Regions from separate parts of the Lentzea sp. NBC_00516 genome, predicted to be linked through region 1. Evidence: riboswitches for the same ligand, from Rfam matches in the RefSeq annotation. Region 1 holds a riboswitch; each other region holds the start of a gene.
What was found. A riboswitch is a leader RNA that binds a small molecule or an ion and turns the genes downstream of it on or off. The one in region 1 is predicted to bind glycine.
Positions count from the first base shown of each region.

Region 2: another riboswitch for glycine. It lies ahead of gcvH (glycine cleavage system protein GcvH); the one in region 1 lies ahead of gcvT (glycine cleavage system aminomethyltransferase GcvT).
Region 3: another riboswitch for glycine. It lies ahead of gcvP (aminomethyl-transferring glycine dehydrogenase); the one in region 1 lies ahead of gcvT (glycine cleavage system aminomethyltransferase GcvT).

Region 1 covers NZ_CP107840.1:9,125,625-9,133,216, forward strand. The annotation lists gene OG205_RS42405 (CaiB/BaiF CoA transferase family protein) at 1-804, shown strand, start outside; gene OG205_RS42410 (hypothetical protein) at 1,142-1,321, shown strand; gene OG205_RS42415 (transcriptional regulator) at 1,486-1,977, shown strand; gene OG205_RS42420 (hypothetical protein) at 2,071-2,451, shown strand; gene OG205_RS42425 (DUF3817 domain-containing protein) at 2,466-2,768, shown strand; glycine riboswitch at 2,814-2,904, shown strand; glycine riboswitch at 2,906-2,993, shown strand; gene gcvT (glycine cleavage system aminomethyltransferase GcvT) at 3,093-4,187, shown strand; gene glyA (serine hydroxymethyltransferase) at 4,201-5,466, shown strand; gene OG205_RS42440 (COG4315 family predicted lipoprotein) at 5,633-6,304, opposite strand; gene OG205_RS42445 (cyclopropane-fatty-acyl-phospholipid synthase family protein) at 6,465-7,592, shown strand, end outside.
Region 2 covers NZ_CP107840.1:8,218,296-8,225,887, forward strand. The annotation lists gene OG205_RS38085 (TetR/AcrR family transcriptional regulator) at 1-590, shown strand, start outside; gene ald (alanine dehydrogenase) at 645-1,757, opposite strand; glycine riboswitch at 1,983-2,075, shown strand; gene gcvH (glycine cleavage system protein GcvH) at 2,139-2,522, shown strand; gene OG205_RS38100 (L-serine ammonia-lyase) at 2,551-3,915, shown strand; gene OG205_RS38105 (hypothetical protein) at 3,902-4,528, opposite strand; gene OG205_RS38110 (hypothetical protein) at 4,568-5,161, opposite strand; gene OG205_RS38115 (winged helix-turn-helix transcriptional regulator) at 5,166-5,519, opposite strand; gene OG205_RS38120 (TROVE domain-containing protein) at 5,596-7,185, opposite strand.
Region 3 covers NZ_CP107840.1:9,499,463-9,507,054, reverse strand. The annotation lists gene OG205_RS44320 (DUF3224 domain-containing protein) at 1-336, shown strand, start outside; gene OG205_RS44315 (maleylpyruvate isomerase family mycothiol-dependent enzyme) at 339-998, shown strand; gene OG205_RS44310 (class I SAM-dependent methyltransferase) at 1,010-1,615, shown strand; gene OG205_RS44305 (hypothetical protein) at 1,628-1,810, shown strand; gene gcvP (aminomethyl-transferring glycine dehydrogenase) at 1,854-4,748, opposite strand; glycine riboswitch at 4,798-4,893, opposite strand; glycine riboswitch at 4,897-4,992, opposite strand; gene OG205_RS44295 (Clp protease N-terminal domain-containing protein) at 5,049-6,020, opposite strand; gene OG205_RS44290 (MerR family transcriptional regulator) at 6,138-6,704, opposite strand; gene OG205_RS44285 (bifunctional nuclease family protein) at 7,034-7,507, opposite strand.

The sequences.
Region 1 (7,592 bases):
TATGGACGCATGACCGGCTGGGGCCAGGACGGGCCGCTCGCCGACCGCGCCGGCCACGACATCAACTACATCGCCGTCGCGGGCGCGCTGGAGCCGCTGGGACGTGCCGGGGGGCCTCCGTCGTTCCCGATCAACCTCCTGGGCGACTTCGGCGGGGGAGGGCTGCTGCTGGCGCTGGGCGTGCTCGCCGCACTGTACGAACGGGAGCGCTCCGGACGCGGCCAGGTCGTGGACGCCGCGATGGTCGACGGGGCGGCGTTGCTGACCACGTTCCTGCACGGGATGCGGTCAGCGGGCATGTGGTCGGGCGGGCGCGGCGAGAACATGCTCGACGGTGGAGTGCCGTTCTACGACGTCTACGAGGCCGCCGACGGGCAGTACGTGGCGGTGGGCGCACTGGAGGAGAGGTTCTACGCCGACCTGGTGCGCGTGCTGGGCCTGGAGGACGCGCCCTCGCGCAACGACCCGGCGAACTGGCCTGAGCTGCGGGAACGCATCGCGGCTGCGGTGAAGACCCGGTCGCGGGACGAGTGGGCGGACCTCGCGCGGGACACGGACGCCTGCCTGGCTCCGGTGCTGACCCCCGCCGAAGCGGCACGGCATCCGTACAACGAGGCGCGTGCCGCGTTCGTCGACGTGGCCGGTGCTCCGCACCCGGCGCCGGCGCCCCGGTTCGACCGCACTCCCGCGGCGGTTCCGACGGCCCCGGTTCCCGTCGGGGTGAACACCGGGGAAGTGCTTGCCGACATGGGTGTGGCGGACGGCCGAATTATGGAACTGCGGCGGTCTGGAGTAATTGGATGAATGCTCGGGTGCGCATTAATAGCGCCACGAAGGCGTGACGGTGCGTGATGGGGTGAGTTCGGCATCCGGGTGAGCCCCGGTGCAACAGTCTCTCTTCCAAGCTGTGGGATGCGAGGGAGCCCGTGTTCACCTCGTGCCCAGGACATCGGCGCTGTTGAGGCCTGTCTTTAGCCGCCATTCGGGTGACGTTGGCCGTCGTGCAGGCGTGCGTCGCTGGTGGATCCTGGGACGAGTTGGGCGTGGTCGTTGTTCATCGCAAGGGTGAATGAGGGACCATGACGGGTGACACGGGCGGTCCGCCGCCTGACCGGTGAACCACACGGACGGAGAGGTACCTGTGAACCTCAAGAAGGTGCTAGTGCTGGCGGGCGTCGCGCTGGTGCTGTTCCTCCTGATCACCCGGCCAGAAGAGTCCGCTTCGGCGGTCCAGACGGCTCTCGGCTGGCTGCGGGACGGCGCGGAGTCGATCATCACCTTCGTCAGGAGCCTCTTCGGCACGGCCACCCCTCTCAACTAGTGACGTTCGGTGATCCTCGGCCGTCTGCGTTGAGCCGGATGGGTGGAATGAGGCCAATCACGCACTGGTAACGGGTGTTCTGGGGATTCAGGGTCTGGCGATTGTCAGACCTACCGAATACCTTCCGCTGCAATGGCCGATCCCCGACCGACGAGGAGGCACATATGGTCGAGGACTCCGGGGTCCACGAGCTGTTGCAGCAGTGGGCGGCTGAACGGTCTGACGACGCAGAGATGCAGGAGGTGAACCGGATCAAGAACGCGTGGCTCGCGGAGGCTCCCCCCTCGGCGCCAGGCATCCCCGTGCAGCGGGGAGGCAGGAGTGGGTCGCGTGGCTTGGTCAAGGTCGACTCGGCGGATCCGGCCTACGTGGCCGCGATGCGCAAGCGGGCGCCGGAGGCACCCGAGGCACTGCTCGCCGCCGCGGCGAGCTACTGGCAGCTGGTGGGCGACGTCGCCGAAGCCGAGCAGTGGTGGGACGCGGGCATCAGCCCGTTGGACCAGCGCGCGCTCGACTACCGCGCGGCCGGCCTGTCTCCTGCCGATCTCGGGAGGCGCCTGGGACCGATGACGGTTCTCCAGCACCTTCGTCGTGGCTCCGCCGCGGCCTGGTGCGTTGCTCGTCTGCAGAGGCAGCGCCGAGACGGCGTGGCGTAGTGGACCGGGCTGTCGGAGGCGGCAGCCCCACATCCATGCACCCCTCACGGGCGGCCTCCGGTGCGGAGGCCTCACCCAAGTAGTGTGGAGGTCGTGCGCGGCCTCCTTACTCCCCAACGGTTGCTGATCGCGTTCGCCTGTCTGGCGGCGTTGGTCGCCTGTTGCGGACTCGCCTGGTGGCAGTGGCAGCGCTTCGAGTCCGCCAGCGGCACGTTCCAGAACCTCGGGTACGTGCTCCAGTGGCCGCTCTTCGGCCTCTTCCCCCTCTTCATGGTGTGGCGGTTCCGTCGTTTGGCGCGCCAGAACCGTGACGCGGATCTCGCACCCGAGCCGGTTGCGGCCGTCCCGAAGCCGATGGCTACCGTTGACGCCGTCAAACCCGCGCCTGTCGAGCACTTCGACGACGAAGAAGACGCGGAGCTCGCGGCCTACAACCGCATGCTCGCGAACCTCAACGCGCGGGACGGTCGTTGAGCGAAGGCGGGCAGATGAAGGGTGCGTTGACCCGGTTCAGGGTCATGGCTTACGTGGTCGGAGTCTTCCTTCTGCTCCTGGTCGTGGCCATGGTGCTCAAGTACGCCGCGGACATGGGCGGCGCGATGAAGGTCGTCGGCCCGATCCACGGCTTCCTCTACGCCATCTACCTGGTGATTTCCGTCGACCTGGCGCTCAAGCTGCGCTGGTCGATCAAGGGCACCCTGCTGGTGCTGCTCGCCGGCACGGTCCCGTTCCTGTCGTTCTGGGCGGAGCGCAAGGTGGTCGAGAAGACGGCGCAGGGCGTGCCGCTGTGACGTTTGGCCTGCTAGCGTCTGGGGCTACCAACTGAACACGGCCGTCGATGTCGCGCGGAAGAGACCCCTCCAGCAGGGGCGCCGAAGGAGCAATCCCTCCCCGGAATCTCTCAGGCACAGGTACCGCGCGACGAAGGCAACTCTGGAAAGCAGGCTGCTCGGCAGCCTCGCCCACGGTGCAAGCCACTTCGGTGGTGAAGCTCTCAGGCTCATGACAGAGGGGGAGGCTCGCTCTAGTGAGGAGTCTCCGATGGACCGTGTCATTCTTCTGATGCCTCAGCCGGCCGCGTCCGGCTCTTCGGCGCACCCTGGAGGAGCGTTCTGATGTCCCGCCTCACGCCTCTGAACGCCGAGCACGAGCAGCTCGGCGCGATGTTCACCGACTTCGCGGGCTGGCGGATGCCGCTGCGCTACTCGTCCGAGCTCGCCGAGCACCACGCGGTGCGCACCACCGCGGGCCTGTTCGACCTCACGCACATGGGTGAGATCGTCCTGACCGGACCGCAGGCGGGCGAGGCCCTCGACTACGCGCTGGTCGGCCACATCTCCGCGCTGGCCGTCGGCAAGGCCCGCTACACGATGATCACCCAGGCCGACGGCGGCGTGCTCGACGACCTGATCGTGTACCGCCTGGGCGACCAGGAGTTCATGGTCGTCGCGAACGCCTCCAACGCTCTTGTCGTCGCCGAGGCCCTCGTCGAGCGCGCCGCCGGTTTCGACACCGTCGTCACCGACAGGTCGACCGACTACGCGTTGATCGCGATCCAGGGCCCGAAGTCGGTCGAGATCCTGTCCGGCCTGACCGAGACGGATCTGGCGTCAGTCAAGTACTACGCCTCGTACCCTTCCACCGTGGCCGGGGTCGACGCGTTGCTCGCGCGCACGGGTTACACGGGTGAGGAGGGCTTCGAGCTCTTCGTCGCTCCCGCCGACGCGCCGGCCGTCTGGGCCGCGCTGCTGTCCACCGGCGAGGCGCACGAACTCAAGCCGTGCGGTCTCGGCTGCCGCGACACGTTGCGTCTCGAAGCCGGAATGCCCTTGTACGGCAACGAACTCACGACGTCGCTGACGCCGTACAACGCGAATCTGGGCCGGGTCGTGAAGCTCGACAAGCCCGGCGACTTCGTCGGCCGCGACGCGCTGGCCAAGGTCGCCGAGTCCGGGGTGGACTCGGTCCTGGTCGGACTGAAGACCCCCGAGCGCCGCGCCCCGCGCCACGGTTACGCGGTGCTCAACGGCGACGAGGTCGTGGGCGAGGTGACGTCGGGCGCGTTGTCCCCGACCCTCGGCTACTCCGTCGCCATGGCCTACGTGTCGCGGGCCAGTGCCGAGCCCGGCACCTCACTGCTGGTCGACGTCCGCGGCAAGAAGCAGCCGGTCGAGGTCGTCGCACTTCCGTTCTACAAGCGCGCCAAGTAGGGAGATTCTCCAGATGTCCGACCAGTTCAACGCTTCCCTCGCGGAGTACGACCCCGAGGTCGCCGAAGCCGTTGCGGCCGAGTTGGCGCGCCAGCAGGGCACTCTCGAGATGATCGCCTCGGAGAACTTCACGCCCGTGTCGGTGTTGCAGGCGCAGGGTTCGGTGCTGACCAACAAGTACGCCGAGGGCTACCCCGGTCGTCGCTACTACGGCGGCTGCGAGCACGTGGACGTCGTCGAGCGTCTCGCCATCGAGCGCATCAAGTCGCTCTTCGGCGCGGGCTTCGCGAACGTCCAGCCGCACTCGGGCGCGCAGGCCAACGCGGCCGCGATGTTCGCGTTGCTCCAGCCCGGCGACACGATCCTGGGCCTGGACCTCGCGCACGGCGGTCACCTGACGCACGGCATGCGCATCAACTTCTCCGGCAAGCTCTACAACGTCGTGCCGTACCACGTCGCGGACTCCGACGGCCGCGTCGACATGGCCGAGGTCGAGCGCCTGGCGACCGAGCACCGCCCGAAGCTGATCGTCGCCGGCTGGTCCGCGTACCCGCGCCAGCTGGACTTCGCCGAGTTCCGCCGCATCGCGGACTCGGTCGACGCCTACCTGATGGTCGACATGGCGCACTTCGCCGGCCTCGTCGCCGCCGACCTGCACCCGTCGCCCGTGCCGCACGCGCACGTCACGACGACCACGACCCACAAGACCCTCGGCGGTCCCCGTGGCGGCGTGATCCTGTCGAACGACGCCGACATCGCGAAGAAGATCAACTCGGCGGTGTTCCCCGGCCAGCAGGGCGGTCCGCTGGAGCACGTCATCGCGGCGAAGGCCGTGGCGTTCAAGCACGCCGCCTCGCCGGAGTTCGCCGACCGTCAGCGTCGCACGCTCGAGGGTTCGCGGATCCTGGCCGAGCGGCTGTCGCAGGCGGACGTCGCCGCGGCCGGAGTGAAGGTGCTGACCGGGGGCACCGACGTGCACCTGGTCCTCGTCGACCTGGTCGACTCCGAGCTGGACGGCAAGCAGGCCGAGGACGTGCTGCACCAGATCGGCATCACGGTCAACCGCAACGCCGTTCCGAACGACCCGCGTCCGCCGATGGTGACGTCCGGTCTGCGGATCGGTACGCCGGCACTGGCCACCCGCGGGTTCGGCGAGGTGGACTTCATCGAGGTCGCCGACGTGATCGCGGAGGCCCTCAAGCCGGGCGCGGCGATCGACGAACTGCGTGCGCGCGTTGAGGTTCTGGCGGCGAAGCACCCGCTGTACTCCACGCTCTGATCACCAAAGCCGAAGGGGCGCCACCGGAGATTCGGTGGCGCCCCTTCGGCTTTGGTGACCCTGGAGCGAAACGACGGGAACCCCGGCCCCTTCCCCAGGGCCGGGGTTTCACCGTGTCAGGGTGTTGTGTGTCTCAGATGGACCGTCCTAACGGGATGCGGTGGGGTTACGCAGCCGGAGCCGTCACACCAGGCGGGAGGCACTCGACGTTGCGCTTTCCGTTGGGCTGGATCACGTACCACGTGCCGCCGATGCCCTGGCCGGCCCACTTGCCCGGCGCCGGGTCCTTCGAATACGTGTAGAGGGCCCAGCCGTCGATGGCGACCTGCTTCTTGCCGTCAGCGCGGGTGATCAGCGAGACCAGCTTCGAGTCGACGCCTTCCAGCTGCGGGATCGTGTCCGCGAAGAGCGGCGGCCACGTCACGGCGCACTGGTCGTTGCAGTTGGACTTGCCTTCAGGCTTCGGGACGTCCTTGTCGAAGCGGTAAAGGGTGCGGCCATCGCCGTCCTGGACGACCTGGCCCATCTTGTCCACGCTCTTGCCGACCAGCCTCAACGTGCTGACCGGTGCTGCTGCGGGGGGCTGCGCCGCAGGGGGCTGCGCTGCCGGAACTTCCGGGGCCTGCTGCTGAACTGGGGCTTCGGGGGCCTGTGCGGGCTCCTGGAGTACCGGGGGCTGACCCACGTCGCCGTAGTCACCGAGGACGCCCAGATCGGTTTCGGTTTGTGCCACCGGCTTGGAGTTCGTGCCACTGCCAGTGGCGCTCCAGACACCCAGACCCAGCACAACTGCCAGTCCCGCGGCGAGCCCGATGGCAATGCGGTTACGTCGGATCACACTCATGTCCTCCTCGTCCATCCGTTCGCTCTATCCAGGCCATACGGCCGGGGTTGCGTCTCGGTTCAGAAACGAACCGAACCTCGTCCTGTCTCGAACGTCTGGCGGAGCCAGGTCACGCAGGAGGTGCAGGGTGGTCGTCGCTGGTCAGCTGGCGGGAATGGCCGAAAGGGTGCTGGGCGCGCCGTTGCCAATCGGATTTCGAGCCTGGGACGGAAGTGCGGCCGGGCCGCAGGACGGCACGGTGCTCGTGATCCGCTCCCGCGACGCGTTGCGCAGGCTCGTCTGGAGTCCGAACGAGCTGGGACTCGCCCGCGCGTACGTGAGCGGTGAGCTCGACGTCGAGGGCGATCTCGCGACCGGTCTCTCGCAGATCTGGGGGCTCGTGCGGCGGGGAGTGACCCGGCGGCCCCGGCTCTCGGAGGTCGCGAAACTCGCATTGCGACTGAAAGTGCTGGGGCCGAACCCGGACGCGCCGAAGGAGGAGGCGCGGCTGCGGGGCGCGCTGCACACGAAGAGCCGCGACCGTGACGCCATTTCGCATCACTACGATCTGAGCAACGACTTCTACCGGCTCGTGCTCGATCCGAGCATGGCCTACTCGTGTGCGTACTTCACGTCCGAGGACGAGTCGGTCGCGCAGGCGCAGCACAACAAGCTGGACCTCGTGTGCCGCAAGCTCGACCTGAGGCCGGGCATGCGCCTGCTCGACGTCGGCTGCGGATGGGGTTCGATGATCATCCACGCCGCGAAGCACTACGGCGTGCACGCGACCGGCGTGACGATCTCCGCCCAGCAACGCGCGCACATCCTCGGACGCATCGAGGCCGAGGGGCTGGCCGGTCGCGTCGAGGTGCGGTTGCAGGACTACCGCGAGGTGAGCGGCGAACCGTTCGACGCGATCTCCACGATCGAGATGGGCGAGCACGTCGGCGAGAGCAACTACCCCGAGTACGCCTCGACGCTGCACCGGTTGCTCAAGCCAGAGGGACGCCTGCTGCTGCAGCAGATGTCGCGCGGCCACAACGCGCCCGGCGGCGGAGCGTTCATCGAGTCGTACGTCGCGCCGGACATGCACATGCGCCCGGTCAGTGCCACCACCGGCTTCCTCGAAGGCGCCGGCCTGGAGATCCGTGACGTGCACGCGTTGCGCGAGCACTACGTTTGGACCGTGCGGGCATGGGCGCAAACGCTCGAAGAGCGGTGGGACGAGGTCGTCGCCCTGGTCGGCGAAGGACAGGCGCGGGTCTGGCGGCTGTACCTCGCGGGCGCCGCGCTGACGTTCGAG
Region 2 (7,592 bases), 910 kb from region 1:
TGCTGGACGAGCACGGCCTGCAGAAGCTGTCCATGCGCAAGCTCGCGGCGGAACTGGGCGCGGCCCCCATGTCGCTGTACTGGCACGTGCCGACGAAGGACGCGTTGATCGAACTCTGCCTCGACGAGGTCTACGGCGAGTTCCCCCTGCCGGGGCCCGACGACGACTGGGAGACCGCGGTCCGCGGGATGATGCACGCGTTGCGTCATCTCGCGCACAAGCATCCGTGGTGGGTGCGCGGCATCGGCGAGTTCAACAGCATCGGCCCCAAGGCCGTGGCGATGTCCGACTCGATGTTCGAGCCCATGCTGCGGTCCGGTCTGTCGTTGCCCGCCGCTGCGCAGTCGGTCTCGACGGTGTCGAGCTACGTCGTCGGGTACTCGATCGCCGAGGTCAACTTCATCGCCCGCGGCGGGATGGACTCCCCGCCGCCGGACCTCACGAAGATCGCCGACCTGTACCGGGAGAAGCACCCCAACTACGTCAGGATGCTGGACGAGCAGGAGATCTGGTCGCTGGAAGGGCAGTTCGAGTTCGGGCTCGACTGCGTGATCGACGGCATCAAGGCGCGCGTCGCCGCACTCAGATAGGCGAAACCCCCGCAGCGATTCACGCGTGCGGGGGCCTCATTCATTCAGTTGGTCTTAGACGACGGTCTCCAGCGGCGTGTGCACGAGGCCGGTCGCCTCGGCCACCGGGCCGTTGGTCAGCAGTCCCGCGTGGACGTTGAGACCCAGGGCGAGCGAACGGTCGTCCTTGAGCGCCTTCTCCCAGCCCTTGTCGGCCAGCGCGACCGCGTACGGCAGCGTGACGTTGGTCAGCGCGTAGGTCGAGGTGCGCGGGACGGCACCCGGCATGTTCGCGACGCAGTAGAACACCGAGTTGTGGACCTCGTAGGTCGGCTCGGCGTGCGTGGTCGCGCGGGAGTCCTCGAAGCAACCGCCCTGGTCGATGGCGATGTCGACGAGCACCGAACCCGGCTTCATGTCCGCGACGAGCGCGTTCGAGACGAGCTTCGGGGCGGCGGCACCGGGGACGAGCACGGCGCCGATGACCAGGTCGGCCTCGCGGACGGCCTGCTCGATGGCGAACGAGTTCGAGGCGAGCGTGCGCAGGCGGCCCTGGAACTGGGCGTCGATCTGGCGCAGGCGGTCCACGTTGGTGTCGAGGATCTGCACGTCCGCGCCCATGCCGACGGCGATGGTGGCGGCGTTGACGCCGGCCACGCCGCCGCCGATCACGACCACGCGGGCCGGGGCGACACCGGGGACGCCGCCGGGCAGCACGCCACGGCCACCGGAGGGCTTCATCAGCGAGTAGGCGCCGACCTGCGGGGCCAGGCGGCCCGCGACCTCGGACATCGGGGCGAGCAGCGGCAGCGAGCGGTTCGGCAGCTGCACGGTCTCGTACGCGATGGCCGTGGTGCCGGACGCCAGCAGCGCCTCGGTCAGCGGCCGGTCGGCGGCGAGGTGCAGGTACGTGAAGAGGGTCTGACCGGCGCGGAGACGGGGGTACTCCTCGGCGATCGGCTCCTTGACCTTGAGAACCAGGTCACCTTCCGCCCACACGTCGTCGGCGGTCGGGAGGATCTTGGCGCCCGCGGCGAGGTACTCCTCGTCCGTGATCGCGGAACCGAGACCGGCACCCTGCTCGACGTACACGTCGTGGCCGCGGCTGGTCAGTTCGTGCGCACCGGCAGGCGTGAGAGCGACGCGGTACTCGTGGTTCTTGATCTCGCGAGGAACTGCGATCCGCACGATGACTCCTCCGTTCGGTGGGCCGACATCTCATAATGTGGGCCAGTCGGAAGGTCATGTCACTGTGCGGATCGCACTATCCGGTAACCCTCTGGTTGTTCATCTAGGACAGAGCGACCTGAGCCTCGTTCGCGTTCCGCTCGACCGTCCCGCGTTGACACTCGGCGGGGGCCGCACATAGCGTTCGCGCCGAGAACTGAACACCGGCCGCGGCGTGCAAGCGTCAGAACCCGAGTGGGAGAGACCTCGACGAACCGGTCGGGGCGCCGAAGGGGCAAGCTCCCGCACACTCTCAGGCAGCAAGACCGCTCGGGGTAGGCAACTCTGCACGGCGGAGGGGGCGCAAGTTTCCTGACCCGTCACAGCCAGAGGAGTCGCGCCGTGGAGTTCCCCGAGAACCTGCTCTACACCGCCGAGCACGAGTGGGTCGACTGGACGCCGGGCACCCAGGACCCGCTGACCTGCGGAATCACCGAGTACGCCGCTGATGCGCTCGGTGACATCGTCTTCGTCCAGCTGCCAGAGGTCGGTGCCAAGGTCGTCACCAACGCGGTCTGCGGCGAGCTGGAGTCCACCAAGTCCGTCAGCGACCTGTTCTCGCCCGTCACCGGTGAGGTGATCGAGGTCAACAGCGCCGTCGTGGACGACCCGGCGATCGTGAACAACGACCCGTACGGCGCCGGCTGGCTGTTCAAGGTCCGCGTCGAGTCGGCCGAGAACCTCCTCACCTCGGCGAAGTACGCCGAGCTCACCACGTCTGACTGACCGCTCCACCACCACGAGGGACTGATCAGTGGCGATCAGCGTTTTCGACCTGTTCTCCGTCGGCATCGGACCGTCCAGTTCACACACGGTCGGCCCGATGCGCGCGGCCGCGATGTTCGTCGAGAAGCTCGGCGCACGTGTGTCCGAAGTGGACCGCGTGCACGTCGAGTTGTTCGGCTCACTTGGTGCGACCGGCCACGGCCACGGCAGCCCGAAAGCCGTGTTCCTGGGCCTGGAAGGCAACCATCCGGAAGAAGTCGATCCCACCGTCGCGGCCGCCCGCGTCGAGGAGATCGTCTCCGGCAAACGACTCAAGCTCGGCGGCGCGCACGAGATCGACTTCGTGCACGACCGCGACCTCGTCATGCACCGCCGCAAGTCACTCCCGTTGCACCCCAACGGGATGAGCTTCGAGGCGTTCACGGACGGCAAGTCGGTCGAGCACGCCGTCTACTACTCGATCGGCGGCGGGTTCGTCGTCGACGAGAACGCGTCGGGCACCGACCGGATCAAGCTCGACTCGACGCCGTTGGCCCACCCGTTCCTGACCGGCGACCAACTCCTCGCGCGCTGCCGCGAGACCGGTCTGTCGATCAGCGAGATCATGATGGCCAACGAGCTGTCGTGGCGCACCGAAGCCGAGGTCCGGCAAGGACTTCTGCACATCTGGCACGTCATGCAGGAGTGCGTCGAACGCGGCTGCAACGAGCACGGCGTCCTGCCCGGCGGCCTGAAGGTCCGCCGCCGCGCCGCCGAGATGCGCAAGACGCTGGAGAAGGAGCACTTCGTCACCGACCCGCTGCGGGTCATGGACTGGGTGACGCTCTTCGCGTTGGCGGTCAACGAGGAGAACGCGGCGGGCGGCCGTGTCGTCACCGCGCCGACCAACGGCGCGGCCGGCATCGTCCCGGCGGTCCTGCACTACTACACGAAGTTCGTGCCGGGAGCCTCCGACGACGGCGTGGTCAGGTTCCTGCTGACGGCGGGCGCCATCGGCGTGCTGTTCAAGGAGAACGCGTCGATCTCCGGTGCCGAGGTCGGCTGCCAGGGCGAGGTCGGCTCGGCCTGCTCGATGGCCGCCGGCGGCCTCGCCGAGGTGCTCGGCGGCACCCCCGAACAGGTCGAGAACGCCGCCGAGATCGCGATGGAGCACAACCTCGGCCTGACGTGCGACCCGATCGGCGGCCTGGTGCAGATTCCGTGCATCGAACGCAACGCCGTCGCGTCCATCAAGGCCATCACGGCTGTGCGCATGGCTTTGCGCGGCGACGGCTCGCACTTCGTGTCGCTCGACAAGGTCATCAAGACCATGCGGGACACCGGTAAGGACATGTCGGTGAAGTACAAGGAGACAGCTCGCGGCGGACTCGCCGTGAACGTCATCGAGTGCTGAAGTCGCCTACAAGCCAACGGAGATGCTCCAACGCGCTCTGCGCGACCTCACTGTTCACTTCGGACAGACGGTCGCGCAGGGCGGGGCGGAGCAGCCATTCCTGCATCTGCTCGCCGGACGTGGGGTCTTCCCAGTACAACCAGTTGCCGAAGCGGCCGTTGTCGTAGTAGACGTCGAACGACCAACCCTTGGCGAGGTGCACGACGACCTCATCGGGCAGGCTGTCGACGAGGCGCAGCCACGGAGTCAGATCCTCGTCCAGGTGAGCGGCGGACTGGATCAACCCGTCCAGGTTCGGCCAGCGCTCCTCGTCGGCGACCGCGCGCATGATCGCCCCGGTGAACTGCTCACGCAGCGCGGTGCGCTCGTCTTCCGGCCAGCTGAGGCTCTTCGCTCGCGTCATCCCGAAGGTGAGCCCGGCGTCCGGAGCTTCCTCCTGCAACCTGATCATCCTGTGCGCGAGTCGCCGCCAGGCAGCCTGGTACTCGTTCTCGTCGAAGCAGGACGAGGGATGAATGGCGAACCTCCGCAGGACCTCCTCCGGAACCAGTTCGGGATCCCCGTCGAGCAGCATCAGATCTGCCTCGGTCAGGACGCGTCCACAACACTTCACGCACTCAGCCTAAATAGCTGCGGCAAGCGAAATAGAGCGTCATTCGAGCGCGTCGATCTGCATCACCGCGTACTGCGCGACCTCGTTGTCCATTGCGGACAGACGGTCGCGCAGTGCAGGGGTGAGCAGCCAGCTCCGGATCGGCGCAGCCGGTTCGTCCCAGCGCAACCAGCCGCCGTCGCACGGGGTGCCGCCGGACAGGAAGTCGTACGACCACTTGTGAGCGAGCTCCGCGACGGCTGTTTCGGGCAGGCCGTCGACAATGCGCAGCCACGGCGTCAGGTCCTCGTCCATCTGCGCGGCGGCCTGGACCAGCTCGCTCAGCTCCGGGCTGTCCGCCGAGCCGACGATGATCTCGGTGAGCCTCGCTCGCAACGCGGCGCGTTCGGCTTCCGGCCACGCGGGCAGGTTGGCCCACGTCAGACCCTGGGTGAGCCGGCTGTCCGGGTCGCGTTCCAGCAGATCGAGCACCCTGGGCGCGAGCCGTCGCCAGGCGAGCTCGTACTCGTCCGGCTCGAAGTGGTCCTCGACCTCCCAGGCGAACTGCCACACGACGGTGTCGGGCACCAACTTGGGATCGCCGTCGAGCAGCTCCAGCTCGGCGCGGGTCCAGCAGAGTCCGCAGCCCTTCACGTGCTCAGCGGGAGTCGTACGCGGCCTGCGCGGCCAGCACCTCGGGCATGCGGCCCTCCAGCAGGTGGATCAGCGACAGCAGCCGCTCGGCCGTCTCGCGGCCCAGCGGCGTGAGGCTGTAGTCGACGCGCGGCGGGTTCGTGTTCTGGGCTTCCCGGTGCACCAGACCGTCGCGCTCCAGCGCCTGCAACGTCTGGGACAGCATCTTCTCGCTGACCCCGTCGACGCGGCGGCGCAGCTCGTTGAAGCGCAGCTGCCCGTCGATGAGTGCGGTCAGCGTCAGGCTGCCCCACCTGCCGGTGATGTGCTCCAGCGTGGGACGCGACGGGCACGCTTTCGCGAACACGTTGTAGTCCATAGCGGCATCATACCTGGTCAAAACGCTAACTGATAGTAAGTGTGAGAGCTCTCCGCGTCAGGAGAGCTCTCACACCTCAGAACGGCCAGGTGGCGTTCTGACCTGCTTCGAGCAAGGGGATCGCCCTGAAGGTCGCGTCCGTCAGGCCACCGAATTCGTGGCGACGAGCCGTGCCGGTGGCGTACGCGGCGTTCCGGTAGCCACCGAGGTTGAACCCGTAGATCGGCACGTGCCGCGGCACGACGTCCGAGACGCCCTGCCCGTAGTACCCGGACATCGTCTGCATGTCCGAGATGATGAACACGCGGTCGTGAGTCCGGTAGGTGCGCTTGAGCGATCCGACGATGTCGGTGCCGTGCCCGACCTCACCGATCCGCTTGAGGAACCGGTCGACCTCGCGGATCACCGAAGCGCCCCGCCCGACGTCGTGCCGGAACGTGCCGTCCGCGAACCCGACGACGTCGACCTGCTCGCCCTTCGCGCCCAGCGCGACGCCGAACACCGCCGCGGCCTTGGCCGGGGTGACCTTCGAACGAGCCGAGATCGTGCCGCCGGTCATCGACGCCGAGGTGTCGACGAGGATCAGCGACCGGCCCGGCAGTGCGGGCAGGTTGCTCAAAGACGCCTGCAGCGCCTGGTCCAGGGCGTGGCCCCAGCGCAGGCTCGGCGCCGCCTCGTACGCGGACAGGAAGCGGAACGGGAACTGCCGCGAGCGCGCGACCTGGCCGGGGTCGGCCAGACGTGCCGCGACAGCCGCCGCGGCCTCGTCGGACATGCCGGCCTCGTCGAAGTTCCTGAGGTTCCTCAAAAGAGCCATGTAGCCCATCGACGGCGCGAGCGCCTCCCACACCTCACGAGTCAGCGGTCCCTGCAGCCAGCCGGCCACGGACTCCCACGTCATGCCCGCCTGACGCAGCACGTCGACCGCGTCGGGGCGCTGGAACAGCGAACGGCGCTGCTCGACCGGCCACGCCATCAGCTCACGCCGTGCCGCGATCACGCGCAGCTCGGCGGGAACGTCCGCCTCCGCGGAACGGCGGCGGTCCAGCACGTACTGGAAGAGCGCGCCCTGCCACGGAGCGGCGGGCGAGGGGTGGGCGAGGTTCAGCACGTCGGCCATCCGGAAGCCACGGGCGTCGCTGTCCCACTTGAGGACCGCGCGCTCGTTGTAGAGGCGCCCGACGGCGTCGGCGATGCCGCGCTTGATCGGCTTCGGCACGCGCCGGCCGTTCGTGCCGGTCCAGTAGGCCAGGAGTTCGCCCGGCTCGTCGGCGCGCTGCAGCACGGAGTCCACGACGGCGCGGTTGGTGATGCCCTCGCCGGTCTCGGAGACGAGCCGTGCCAGCACGAACTCGGCCGCGCCCACGAGCGACGCCGTGCGCATGTTCGCCTCGCCGCGCAGCCACGCGAGCAGGCGCGCGGTCCACTCGGGATCCGCCAGGGAGGTCTCGTGGACCAGCTGGGCGAAGCGGTTGTCGCGCTGACCGCCGGACTCGTAGAAGGTGTCCTCGCCGCCCATGTTGGACACGGCGAGCAGGAACAGCTCGGACTTCGCGTCACGGGCGTAGCCGTCGCCACCCTCGTAGGTGCGGCCGGTCGGTTCCGGCGCCGTGGCGACCGGGCTGGTGCCCGCCGGACGTGCGCGGAAGATGTTGAACTTCGCCATCGGCTCTTCCCCCTCGGAAAAGACAAAGGGGAGCCCACAAACCTCACACGTGTCCGAGATCAAAGTCGCGGAAGGTACGTTGCTGCTCTGCCAGTTGAGCTACAGCCGGTTTCCCGTCTGGCGGGACTCGAACCCGCAACCCGCCCATTAACAGTGGAAGTAACCCTCTGCTTCGCACCGGACACGTGTGAAGTTGTGCGCTCCCGAGATCAAACGCGCCTGCGGTCGATTTTCAACCTGAATGAAGTAACCGCCGGCTTCGCACCGGGTGCGATTTCTATACAACCACATCGCGCCAGCGATTTAATTCCGGCGGATGTGGAGTTGTGGACGCCCGAGATCAAATCGCGGAGGGTGACGTGCCCACCGAGGTGAGCGAGACCGGCCGAAACCGGCCTCAGGAGTTG
Region 3 (7,592 bases), 370 kb from region 1:
AAGACCTGGGACGGCCGGTCCTACAAGGAGGTCGAGGGACGCAAGCTGACCGAGGCGCACGTCCAGTTCGGCTACGCGGGCGACGTCAGCGGCGTCGGCAGCTGCCGGTACCTCATGTACTACGGCGACGACGTGGCGTGGACGACCGCGCTGGAGGAGATCGTGGCGGACGAGGGCACGCTGGTGCTGCGGCACGTCGGCGCGTACCGGTCCTCTGTGGAGGCCGTGATCGAGATCGTCGACGGCACCGGGAAGTACCTGAACGCGCGAGGTGCGGTGAAGGTGGACTGGGCGGAGGATGGCAGCGGCACCTACACCCTGGAGTACGAGGTCTGACGATGACCAACGCCCCCGTCTACGACGCGGCCAAGACCCGGATCACCTCACTCGTCGAGGGGCGTGATCCGCAGACGCCGGTCGCGGCGACGCCCGGCTGGTCGGTGAAGGACGTGGTGGCGCACCTCGCCGGCGGTCTGCGCGACTTCGCGGACCGCCGGTTCGACGGCGTCGAGTCCGGCGAGTGGGGCGAACGGCAGGTCCGCGACCGCCGCGACAACTCGCTGGAGGACGCCTTCGCCGAGTGGGACGCGAACCTCGCGCTGGTCCAGCCGTTGTTCGACACCCCGATGGGGCCGATCCTCGTGTCCGAGGTGATCGCGCACGAGCACGATCTCCGCGCGGCGCTGGGGGTTCCCGGCGATCGGGACGGCGTGGAGGTGCGGGCGGCGCTGGTGCGGCCGTTGCAGGAGCTCGACCAGCGGATGCGGGAGAACGACGTGCCGGCGTTGCGGATCACGCTGGAGCACGGGGACCGCGTGCTCGGGCACGGCGAACCGGCCGGGACGTTGCGGACCACGTCGTTCGAGCTGATGCGGGCCATCGGCGGGCGGCGGTCGGCCGACCAGATCAAGGCGCTGGACTGGGACGGCGATCCGGACACGTGGATCGCCGCGCTGGCGTTGTTCGGACGGCACCGGCCGGAGCCGTTCGAGGAGTAACTTCCCCCGGCGTGAGCGACTGGTTGACGGACACACGCGACTCCTACGACACGGTCTCGGTCAGTTATGCCGAGCACACGCGCGACCTCCTGGACGGTCTCCCGCATCTGCGGGCGGCGCTGCGGTTGTTCGCGGAAGAGGTGCGCGGGCCCGTCGCGGACGTCGGCTGCGGCCCCGGCAACATCACGGCGCTCCTGAACGGGCTCGGCGCGGACGCGTTCGGGATCGACCTCTCCCCCGCGATGATCTCGCTCGCCCGGCAGAACCACCCCGGGCTGCGGTTCGAGGTGGGGTCGATGACCGAACCGATCGGCCACGAGGTCGGCGGGATCATCGCCTGGTGGTCGCTGATCCACGTGCCGGACGACGAGGTGCCCACTGTCTTCGAGCACTTCCACCGGGCGTTGCGGCCGGACGGGTTGCTGCAGCTCGGTTTTCACGTCGGCGACCGCACGAACCTCAAGACGCAGGGCTACGGCGGGCATCCGATGCGCGTGCACGTTCATCTGCGCAAGCCCGAGCGCGTGGCGGACTGGCTGCGGGAGGCGGGCTTCACCGTGGAGGCGCAGTGGTTGCTGGGCACCGACGGCGCGATCCTGTTCGCACGGCGTGGGTGAGACCATTTGCGCGTGTCAGAAGAACAGACGTGTCAGCGGTGCGGTGAGACGGTCGAGCTGGAACGGGAAGACTTCGAGCTGTTCGAGCGGATGCATCCCGACTGCTTCCACTTCGCGTTCGAGCACGACCTGAACAAGCCGGGCCTGAGCGTGGACGAGAACTGCGGCGACGACGCCTGCCCCGTCGGAGCATGAAAATGGGGCGCACCCCCGAGTGCGCCCCAGTTCCACTGCGGGCCTAGCTGCTGTACGCCGAGAGCGGCGGGCAGGAGCAGACCAGGTTGCGGTCGCCCTTCGCGCCATCGATGCGGCGGACGGGCGGCCAGATCTTCGGAGTCGCGCTCTGACCCGCCGGGAAGACGGCCTCTTCGCGGGTGTACGGGTGGTTCCACTCGCCGACGGTCACGCAGGCCGCGGTGTGCGGGGCGTTGCGCAGCGGGTTGTCCTCGACGGTCCACTCGCCGGCGCCGACGCGGTCGATCTCGTGCTTGATGGCGATCATGGCGTCGATGAACCTGTCGATCTCGGCCAGGTCCTCGGACTCGGTCGGCTCGACCATCAGCGTGCCGGCGACCGGGAACGACATGGTCGGGGCGTGCAGGCCGTAGTCGGCGAGGCGCTTGGCCACGTCGTCCACCGTCACGCCGGTGGCCTTGGTGATCGGGCGCAGGTCGAGGATGCACTCGTGAGCCACGAAGCCGCCCTCGCCGGTGTAGAGGACCGGGTAGTGCTCGTCGAGGCGGCGTGCCACGTAGTTCGCGGCGGCCACGGCGGTCAGGGTGGCGCGGCGCAGGCCGTCGCCGCCCATCATGCGCACGTACGCCCACGAGATCGGCAGGATCGACGCGGAACCCCACGGGGCACCCGAGATCGGGCCGACACCGGTGGCCGGTCCTGCCGTCGGCTGCAGCGGGTGGTTCGGCAGGAACGGGGCGAGGTGGGACTTCACGCCGATCGGGCCGACGCCGGGGCCGCCGCCGCCGTGCGGGATGCAGAACGTCTTGTGCAGGTTCAGGTGCGAGACGTCCGAGCCGAACTTGCCGTAGCGGGCCAGGCCGATCAACGCGTTGAGGTTCGCGCCGTCGACGTACACCTGGCCGCCCGCGTCGTGGACCAGGCCGCAGACCTCGCGGACGGTGTCCTCGTACACGCCGTGGGTCGACGGGTAGGTGATCATGATCGCGGCGAGGTCGTCGGCGTGCTCGGCGACCGTCGTGCGCAGGTGGCCCATGTCGATGTTGCCCTTGTCGTCGCACTTCACGACGACGACGCGCATGCCGGCCATGACGGCGGACGCGGCGTTGGTGCCGTGCGCGGACGACGGGATCAGGCAGACGTCGCGGTCGGCGTTGCCGTTCGCGCGGTGGTAGGCGCGGATCGCCAGCAGACCGGCGAACTCACCCTGGGAACCGGCGTTGGGCTGCAACGACACCGCGTCGTAGCCGGTGACCTCGGCGAGCCACTCCTCCAGGTCGGACACGATCTTCAGCAGACCCTTGGCGTCCTCGACCGGCGCGAACGGGTGCAGCGTCGAGAACTCCGGCCACGTGATGGACTCCATCTCCGCGGTGGCGTTCAGCTTCATCGTGCAGGAACCGAGCGGGATCATGCTGCGGTCCAGCGCGACGTCCTTGTCGGACAACGCGCGCAGGTAGCGCAGCAGCGCGGTCTCGGAGCGGTGCGCGTGGAAGACCGGGTGGGTCAGGTAGTCCGAGGTGCGGCGCAGGTCGCCCGGGATGCCGTCGGCGGTGTCGGCGTCGATCGCGTCCACATCGGACCCGGTGACACCGAAGGCCTCCCACACGGCGACGATGTGCGCGCGCGTGGTCTTCTCGTCGCAAGCGATTGCCACGACGTCGTCGTCGACCTTGCGCAGGTTGATGCCGGCCTCGCGGGCCTTCTCGACGACAGCGGCGGCCTGGCCCTCGACGCGGACCTGGACGGTGTCGAAGAACTCGCCGTGCACGACGTCGAGTCCGGCCTCGCACAGGCCCGTGGCGAGCACGGTGGCCAGGCGGTGCACTCGGGTCGCGATCGAACGCAGGCCCTCGGGACCGTGGTAGACGGCGTACATGGACGCGATCACGGCCAGCAGCACCTGCGCGGTGCAGATGTTCGACGTGGCCTTCTCACGGCGGATGTGCTGCTCGCGCGTCTGCAGCGCGAGCCGGTAGGCCAGCGAGCCGTCGGAGTCGACGGAGACACCGACGAGACGGCCGGGCAGCTGACGCTCCAGACCGGACCGGACGGCCATGTACCCGGCGTGCGGGCCGCCGAAGCCGATCGGCACGCCGAAGCGCTGCGTGGTGCCGACGACGACGTCCGCGCCGATCTCGCCCGGCGCGCGCAGCAGCGTCAGCGCCAGCAGGTCGGCGACGACGACTGCCTGCGCGCCGGCGGCGTGGATCTCCTCGATCAACGCGGCCTGGTCGCGCACGACGCCGGAAGCGCCGGGGTAGGACAGCAGCACGCCGTAGAAGTCGCCGCCCAGGCCGAGGCCCTCGATGCCCTGCGACAGGTCGGCGACGACGATCTCGATGCCCAGCGGCTCGGCGCGCGTCTCGATGACGGCCAGCGTCTGCGGCAGCGTGTCGGCGTCGATGACGAACTTGTTCGACTTGGACTTGCCCGCGCGGCGCACCAGGGTCATCGCCTCGGCGGCGGCGGTCGACTCGTCCAGCATGGACGCGTTCGCGACCGGCAGGCCGGTCAGGTCGCCGACCATGGTCTGGAAGTTCAGCAGCGCCTCGAGACGGCCCTGCGAGATCTCCGGCTGGTACGGCGTGTACGCGGTGTACCAGGCGGGCGACTCGAGCACGTTGCGCAGGATCACGCCCGGCGTCACGGTGTCGTAGTAGCCGAGGCCGATCATCTGCGTCATCGGGCGGTTCTGCGACGCGAGCTCACGCAGCTCCGCGAGCGCCTCGGTCTCGGTGGCCGGGGCGGGCAGGTCCAGCACGAGGTCGCGCTCGTGGATGGACGAAGGCACCGCGTGCTGCGCGAGCTCCTCGAGCGACCCGACGCCGATGACGTCGAGGATGCGCGCGAGTTCGGCGGGGCGCGGACCGACGTGGCGGTCGGCGAACGGGGTGCCGTGCTCGAGAGCTGCGAGCGGAATGCGGTCCTGCGTCATCAAACGCCTCCGGGGGGCTGCGGGCACACGTGTCCTGGTGCCCTCCCCGCTCTGTCCGTACCCCGAAGGGCGCCTGAGAGGTTCACCCACCTGTCAGGATGGGCTTTCACCGTCGGCGGGATCCCTAGAGATCCACTTTCCAGAGGCGTCTCGCTCGGCGGTCCTGGATGCCTGAGAGGTTCCCGGGGAGGGACTTGCTCCTTCGGCGCCGGGCTCGAAACCCGGTCTCTCCCGCCAGAGTTCGGCGACTACCCGAGAAGAATACCCGCAGGCAGCCCCGCTAGTCCCCAGGGACGCGACCTACATCTCAGTGCCAAGACCGGCGAGCGCCCCCGCGACGGGGTCCGCCGGGTCGTCGCGCAGCGCCACGAGCAGGTGCGTGGTGCCCACGACCGCGTCTCCGCGCCGGGCAGCGACGAGCTTCGCCCGTTCCATCGCACGCTCCACCTTGCCGCCGCTGACGGGCAGCGCGGCCGGGTCGATCCCTGCCTCGCGCAACGCCGCCGCCCCGCCCGACTCGAGCTCCGGCTTCAGCTTCCTGCCCGCCACCTTCAACTGGCGGTCGACCGTCAGCACCGCCTCCACCAGATCGCGAGACGACACCTCTCGCCTCGCGGCCACGGCCAGCCGTCCGGCCTCGTTGCGCACGACGGTCAGCACCGGCCCGCCCAGCCCCTGACCGCGGGCGATCCAGCGCATCAGCCAGCGCACGTACCCGCCGCCGGACTCCCCTTCCAACGCTCCCGCTTTGCGCAGCAACCGCACGGCGGGCGCTTCCTCGATCTCCGCGTGGGTTCGCGCGGCGTCCGCTCGCACAGCGGCGGCCGTCGCGCCGACGTCCACTCCGCGCAGCACGAACAGGTCGGCGGCACGGCCGGAACCCTGCTCCAGCAACGCCAGCGAGAGGTGGGTGGTGGTCAGCACGCCGTCACCGGCCCGGGCGAACGCCGAGAGCAGACACTCCTCCAGCGCACGGCTGACGGGCGGCACGGTCTCGATGACAAGGCGGTCGCAGGCGACGTTCACCAACGCCGTGACGTCCGGATGAGCCTCGGGAACGACGCCACCGTCGTCGTCGGCCCAGTGCTCGGGTCCCCGCGCCATCGCCTGGGCCCGCAACGACTTCACGCCGAGCTTGCGGCCGGGTCCGATGGTGTCGATCAGCGAGATCAGCAGGTTCTCGGTGCCGAGGAAGCCGAACTCCAGCCGGAGCGCGCGCTTCGCCGCCACTTCCAGCACCTTCACGACCTGATAGGAGGGGGTGATCGTCATGCAGGCAACGCTAGGGACCGGCAGGGTCTGATCGCTGCTGCCGACCGGCCATCCCACGGCGCCAGTCGGCCACGTTCACAGTGCTGATCGATCACAGTGCCGATCAGTCGGGGCCGGTCAGCCGGTGGCGCGCTCGCGACGCCGGCGGGTCAGCTCGTCCTCGGTCATCGGAGCGATCTCGACGCCGTCCGCGCGTTCGGCCGGGAACTCGTGGATCGTGCCGGAGATCTCGCGCATCGCACCGCTGACCGCGATGCCGAACACGCCCTGACCGCCCTGCAGCAGATCGACGACCTCTTCCGGCGAGGTGCACTCGTAGACGGTGGTGCCGTCGGAGAACAGCGTGATGCGCGCCAGGTCCTGCACGCCGCGGCGCCGCAGGTGATCGACAGCGACCCTGATGTTCTGCAAGGAGACACCGGTGTCCAGCAGCCGCTTCACGACCTTGAGCACCAGGATGTCCTTGAAGGAGTACAGCCTCTGACTCCCGGAGCCGTGCGCCATCCTTATCGTCGGCGCGACCAGCCCGGTCCTTGCCCAGTAGTCGAGCTGCCGGTACGTGATCCCCGCGATCTGACATGCCGCGGGTCCTCGGTAACCGACGAGCTCGTCCGGCAGCGAGGAGTCCGGGAACAGTTCACCCTGCAGCCCGGATTCGGCCCGCAAGGGCGCTTCCTCGACCACGCCTGCCTCCCCTCGGAACGGCCACGAAACTCATGACCGTCAAGCCGCTACGTCAGCTCACGCGAACCAGCGACATCCACTCGAGTTCGACGGTAAGACCGGTCCGAGGGCTGGTCAACGCGACGCGCGGGGAGTTGCGACCCTCAACCTCAAGTGGAGAGTCATACCGTCACCCGAACTGGGACGTTCAGGTGACGTTTAGTGATCGTTTAGCGAATAAAACGACCGTAAGTAGTCCGTTCGAGGGACATCCAAACGAACTGACTCACGGCCCATACAAGACGGAGTGCGACACCCGGAAAACTCAGGTGTCGGCACCTCTGCTGTGCCTATGTGTCCGCTCCGCGGAAGTCTTCAGGAGAGACGGAGTCGAGGAACTCGCGGAACTTCTCCACCTCGTCCTCCTGCTCGTCCGGGATGATGAGGCCCGCCTCGGCCAGCACGGACTCCTCCGCGTGGATCGGCACGCCGACCCGCAACGCCAGAGCCACCGAGTCGGACGGCCGCGCGGACACCCGCACGTCACCGTCGAACACGAGCTCGGCGAAGAAGGTGCCCTCCTGCAGGTCGGTGATCCGGACCTGTTCGAGGTTGCGCCCGAGCGCCCCGATGACGTCCTTGAGGAGGTCGTGGGTGAGCGGACGGGCAGGACGAACGCCCTGCTGCTCCAACGCGATCGCCGTGGCCTCGACGGAGCCGATCCAGATCGGCAGGTACCGCTCGCCCTCGGTTTCACGCAGAAGAAGGATCGGCTGGTTCTGGGGCAGCTCCACCCGCACGCCGACGACGCGCATTTCGCTCATCGGGCCTCGCCTCCCTCTGTTCGTTCGAGGACGACCCGGTTCACACCCGAGCATCCCCCGGCGTACATGTCCGACGCTACCCGCC